Regions from separate parts of the Symbiopectobacterium sp. genome, predicted to be linked through region 1. Evidence: predicted binding sites of a transcription regulator. Region 1 holds the regulator's gene; the other holds the start of a gene.
The links. The regulator PurR, encoded in region 1, represses purine synthesis genes. The targets are predictions, from matches to a motif close to CANGCAAACGTTTGCNTG.
Positions count from the first base shown of each region.

Region 2: the regulator PurR is predicted to act here: its motif matches at 1,128-1,145, upstream of guaB (IMP dehydrogenase).

Region 1 covers NZ_JBPETA010000127.1:5,184-8,359, reverse strand. Annotated here, with positions in the region: gene ACTBDZ_RS12020 (C40 family peptidase) at 1-343, shown strand, start outside; gene ACTBDZ_RS12015 (cytochrome bd-I oxidase subunit CydH) at 418-684, opposite strand; gene purR (HTH-type transcriptional repressor PurR) at 901-1,926, shown strand; gene cfa (cyclopropane fatty acyl phospholipid synthase) at 2,552-3,176, shown strand, end outside.
Region 2 covers NZ_JBPETA010000009.1:2,077-5,252, reverse strand. Annotated here, with positions in the region: gene xseA (exodeoxyribonuclease VII large subunit) at 1-1,016, opposite strand, end outside; gene guaB (IMP dehydrogenase) at 1,198-2,655, shown strand; gene guaA (glutamine-hydrolyzing GMP synthase) at 2,767-3,176, shown strand, end outside.

The sequences.
Region 1 (3,176 bases):
GGGTGGTAACTCGCCCTACACCGGTTTCGACTGTAGCGGTCTGGTCTATTATGCCTATAAAGATGTGGTGAAGATTCCTATTCCGCGCACCGCCAATGAAATGTATCACCTGCGCGATGCTGCGCCCATCAATAAGGGTGAACTGGAGATTGGCGATCTGGTGTTCTTTCGCATCAATGGTCGCGGCACCGCCGATCATGTCGGGGTTTATCTCGGCAATGGCAAGTTTATTCAGTCACCGCGAACCGGTGCCGATATCAAGATCAGTAAGTTGAGCGAAGACTACTGGCAGGAACACTACATTGGTGCACGTCGCGTGGTGACACCACAAACGATTCGTTAATCGCCACATCGACGCGTTAGCGATAATAAAGACCAGGTGATGCTTATGCAGCCTGGTCTTTATTTTAATCGCGATCAGTTCAACACGGCAACAAAGTTAAATACCATGATCATGACTAACGCTCCAACTGTGGTCAGTAATGACATTTTCAAATCAGTATTCATTCTATCTCCTTGAAACACAGAAACGCGTGAAAATTGCCGCCGCACTGGATGCTCCGTTCTTTCCTGCACACCACTACCCGCAGCACAATGACGCCAAAAAAGCATTGTTACACATTTATAGGGAAAATCTCCGATCCCGGCTGCACTAATTAAATCAATTATCCCTTTCACTTTCACGGCAAATCAGCCAAAATTCGCAGTTTACCGTGCGCTGCGTCGGTGTCCGAACACGTCATCTTCGATGAGATCAACGCGTCCCCTTTAGGTACAAAGTATTTCGGCAGTCTCCTTCTGATATCCTGTTTATACCATCGGAAAGAGAACATTACGCAAAAGCAAACGATTAACAAACTATATACTGCCGTAACAAGTAGGTTCAGGAGTCATGTTTAGATGGCAACGATCAAAGATGTGGCAAAGCGTGCTGGCGTTTCAACAACAACCGTCTCTCACGTCATCAACAAAACACGTTTCGTCGCCGAAGAGACCAAAACGGCCGTGCGGGAAGCCATCAAGGAATTACACTACTCTCCGAGCGCAGTGGCTCGGAGCTTAAAGGTAAACCACACCAAATCCATCGGGCTGCTCGCCACCTCGAGCGAAGCACCCTACTTTGCGGAAATTATCGAAGCAGTTGAAAACAGTTGTTATGCAAAAGGCTACACCCTGATTCTGTGTAACTCGCATAATAACCTGGAAAAACAGCGAGCCTATCTTTCCATGCTGGCGCAAAAACGGGTCGATGGCCTGTTGGTGATGTGTGCGGAATATCCGCCTGAACTGCTGAGCATGTTGGCCGATTACCGCAGCATTCCTATGGTGGTAATGGATTGGGGTCAGGCACACAGCGATTTCACTGACACCATCATTGATAACGCCTTCGAAGGGGGATACCTGGCTGGGCGTTATCTGATTGAGCGCGGCCACCGCGACATCGGTGCCATTCCGGGTATTCAGGAACGCAACACGGGCAGCGGGCGTTATCTGGGTTTTCTCAAAGCCTTGCAGGAAGCGGATATCACGGTTCGCGATGAGTGGATTGTTCAGGGTGATTTCGAGCCGGAATCCGGTTACAAAGCCATGCACCAGATTTTGGCGCAGAAACAGCGCCCGACCGCTATTTTCTGCGGCGGTGACATCATGGCCATGGGCGCTATCTGCGCGGCTGATGAGTTGGGACTACGCGTACCGCAAGATATTTCCGTGATTGGCTACGATAATGTTCGCCATGCACGTTATTTCACCCCAGCCTTAACCACGATCCACCAGCCAAAAGAACGTTTGGGCCAATCTGCTTTTACCATGCTGCTCGATCGCATCACCAGCAAGCGTGAAGATGCGCAGATGATTGAGGTTCACCCAACGCTTATCGAGCGCCGTTCAGTGGGTGACGGCCCATTTCACGACTACCGCCGTTAATGTTTAAGACGATTTTCTTATATACCCTAAATAATTCGAGTTGCAGGACAAAACGTTAACGTTTTGAACAGCGCTTGCGCTGGCCCTTTAGGGCGAGGCTCATTTATGAGCGTCGTAACGCGGCAAATGAGGGAATCCCGAATCACTTACTTAAGTAAGTGATTCGGGTGAGCGAGTGCAGTCAACGCACCTGCAACTTGAAGTATGACGGTTATAGTACGTTGATTTGTAAATTCTATATGGCTGCATCAATCAATTTTGACTTGTCCTCTGATTGAAGCAGTCATACACTGTTTTTCATTCGGACAATATCCCTACATTTATCCTTATTATAACGAGCGCAGCACTGCGTATCAGGATATGTGCCCCTACGTGTTACCACGTACCGGCGTTGACACTTCATTCCCTCTGGGTATCCAGAGAGTAGACGATGGATGTTATGCCCGCTGCCGCTGTGCAACGGGCAAGCATAAACGGCTGCGCACGAATGCAACCGCTTACTATTTGAACAACGGGTAACCTGCCCGTGATTCGAACACGCTGCGCGCAAACCGCAGCGTTCGGGTTGATGAGAGACTGTCTATGCTGTTCCTTGCGGCGCTGTCTGGCAAGGTTGGGAGAAGTTATGAGTTCATCATATGTAGAGGAACTGGCAGAACATAACACGTCCTGGTTCCGTATCGTTCACGCGTTATTGGCGATCGCCGATATCAAAATCAATGGCTCACGCCCGTTTGATATCCGGGTACGTAACCCCGATTTCTACAAGCGCGTTCTGCGTGAAGGCTCCCTGGGGCTCGGGGAAAGCTATATGGACGGTTGGTGGGAGTGCGATCGTTTAGACTGTTTTTTTCGGCGTATCTTACGTGCAGAGCTTGAGAAAAAGGCCCCCCATCATCTCAAAGACATTTTGCACATTGTCGCTGCGCGCTTGATTAACTTGCAATCCCGCAAGCGAGCCTGGATCGTCGGCGAGGAACATTACGATCTGGGCAACGATATGTTTAGCCTGATGCTTGACACGCATATGCAATATTCCTGCGGCTACTGGAAAGAGGCCACGACCCTTGAGCAGGCGCAACAGGCCAAACTGCGCATGATTTGTGAAAAACTTCAGCTTCAGCCAGGCATGACACTGTTGGATATTGGCTGCGGCTGGGGCGGGCTGGCCGCCTATGCGGCACTCCATTATGGCGTATCGGTTTACGGCGTGACCATCTCACGTGAGCAGCAAAAACTGGCTCAGGCGC
Region 2 (3,176 bases), on a different contig from region 1:
AGGGTCGCGCGCCGCAGTTGCTGCTGCATTCTCTCATCGAGCCTGCGCCGCAGGGTGATCAATTGGTTAAGCTGACGCGCCAAGCGTAACTGCGGATGCTGTTGCTGCAAACGGTGGTGGAGTCGGGAGAAATCGCGCTGGCGTTGGGCCAGTGAATAATCCATCGCCATTTCCAGCCGCTGACGTTGTGCATGTAGCTGGCGCAGCAGTTCGTTGCGATCGCGACTGACCAACTCTGCCGCCGCCGATGGGGTCGGGGCGCGTAAATCCGCCACGAAGTCGGCAATGGTGACGTCGGTTTCATGGCCGACAGCACTCACAATAGGAATACGACTGGCGAAAATGGCGCGAGCCACCCGTTCATCGTTAAAGCTCCAGAGATCTTCCAGCGAACCGCCGCCGCGCCCAACGATCAGCACATCACACTCTTGTCGTTGATTGGCAAGCTGAATGGCGCGAACAATTTGCGCTGGAGCCTCTTCGCCTTGCACCTGACTCGGATAAATCACCACCGGCAGTGCGGGATCGCGCCGCTGTAGCACATGCAGGATATCATGCAGCGCCGCGCCGCTAGGTGAAGTAATGACGCCGACGCTGCTGGCAGGGCGAGGGAGCGCCTGTTTGAATGACTGATCGAACAATCCTTCTGACGCTAATCGCTGCTTAAGCTGTTCGAACTGCTGTTGCAACAGGCCATCGCCTGCGGGTTGCATGCTTTCTGTCAGCAGTTGGTAATCACCGCGCGGTTCGTACAGGGTGATCGTGGCGCGCAGCAACACTTGCTGCCCGTTTTGTGGGCGAAACGTCACACGGCGATTGCTGGTGCGAAACATGGCGCAGCGCACCTGGGCGCGCTCATCTTTCAGGGTAAAGTACCAGTGACCGGAGGCGGGCTGGGAGAAGTTGGAAATCTCGCCGCACATCCAGATTTGCCCCATTTCCATTTCCAACAGTTGCCGGACGGTTTGATTGAGGCGGCTGACGGTAAAAATAGCGGATGAAGGCGCTTGGGACATGGCGTTGGCTAACCCGATTTAGTGAGCGAGATCAAATTTTAAAACAGAGGGTTAATTAACCTATATTACCTTGCCTGAAAGGTTAATCAAGTTTTTTATAAAAAAAAGCTGGAGGCAACCGATTACGCTCTGTATAATGCCACGGCAATATTTTATCGCATCCCCACATGAGATATTGCCCATGCTACGTATTGCCAAAGAAGCACTGACGTTTGATGACGTCCTCCTGATCCCAGCTCATTCGACCGTTCTGCCGAACACTGCCGATCTCACCACCCAGCTCACAAAAACGATTCGTTTGAATATTCCTATGCTCTCTGCTGCCATGGATACCGTGACGGAATCCGGTTTGGCCATCGCATTGGCGCAGGAAGGCGGCATCGGTTTCATCCATAAAAACATGTCGATTGAGCGCCAGGCGGAAGAAGTCAGCCGGGTGAAACGTCATGAAAGCGGCGTGGTTGTCGATCCGCAAACTGTGACGCCAACCACCACGCTGCGTGAAGTCACAGCGCTGACCGAACGTAACAGCTTTGCCGGTTACCCGGTAGTGACTGACGATAACGAACTGGTTGGGATTATCACTGGTCGTGACGTGCGTTTTGTGACTGATTTGGAACGTCCGGTGAGCGCCGTTATGACGCCGAAAGACCGTCTGGTAACGGTGCGTGAAGGCGAAGCGCGTGACGTGGTGCTGCAAAAAATGCACGAAAAACGCGTTGAGAAAGCGCTGGTGGTGGATGGCAGCTTCCATCTGCTCGGCATGATCACCGTGAAAGACTTCCAGAAAGCCGAGCGTAAACCTAACGCTTGTAAAGACGAACACGGTCGCCTGCGCGTTGGTGCGGCAGTTGGCGCGGGCAACGAGGAGCGCGTCGATGCGCTGGTTGCTGCCGGTGTTGACGTGCTGCTGATCGACTCCTCGCACGGCCACTCTGAGGGCGTGTTGCAGCGCATTCGTGAAACCCGCGCTAAATACCCCGATCTGCAAATCATCGGCGGCAACGTTGCCACCGGTGCCGGTGCCAAAGCGCTGGCTGAAGCAGGCGTGAGTGCCGTGAAAGTCGGTATTGGCCCTGGTTCTATTTGTACCACCCGTATCGTTACCGGCGTGGGTGTACCGCAGATCACCGCGATTTCCGACGCGGTAGCAGCGCTTGAAGGTACTGGCATTCCAGTCATTGCTGATGGCGGTATCCGTTTCTCCGGTGACATCGCCAAAGCCATCGCTGCGGGTGCAGCCTGTGTGATGGTAGGTTCTATGCTGGCGGGCACGGAAGAATCTCCGGGTGAGATCGAGCTGTATCAAGGCCGTTCCTTTAAATCTTACCGTGGGATGGGCTCGTTGGGTGCCATGTCCAAAGGTTCTTCTGACCGTTATTTCCAGAGCGATAATGCGGCAGATAAACTGGTGCCGGAAGGGATCGAAGGGCGCGTGGCTTATAAAGGCCACCTGAAAGAGATCGTGCATCAGCAGATGGGGGGCCTGCGTTCCTGCATGGGCTTGACCGGTTGCGGCACCATTGACGCACTGCGCACTCAGGCCGAATTTGTTCGCATCAGCGGTGCAGGCATTCAGGAAAGCCATGTGCACGATGTGACCATCACCAAAGAATCTCCGAACTATCGGATGGGTTGATTGGGCCCACAGGCCAATCTGCCGATGTGATGGCTGATTTGACAGAAACCCGGTAAACTTCGCCGGGTTCTCTTATTTTTTGCTCCTTACGTATTTTGGAATACGCCTCTCATGACAGAAAATATTCATCAACACCGCATACTCATTCTGGATTTTGGTTCGCAGTACACGCAACTGGTCGCGCGCCGCGTGCGTGAACTGGGCGTTTATTGCGAGCTCTGGGCATGGGACGTTACCGAAGCACAGATTCGCGAATTTAACCCGAACAGCATCATCCTTTCCGGTGGCCCGGAAAGCACCACCGAGCACAACAGCCCTCGCGCGCCGGAATATGTGTTCCAGGCTGGTGTGCCGGTGTTGGGTGTGTGCTACGGCATGCAGACCATGGCAATGCAGCTGGGTGGACATGTGGAAAGCTCCAGCGAGCGTGAGTTTGGTTATGCTCAGGTCGAAATCAAAGCGGAAAGCGCGCTGCTGCGCGATATTCAGGATGCGCTGAGTGAAAGCGGTGCGCCGCTGCT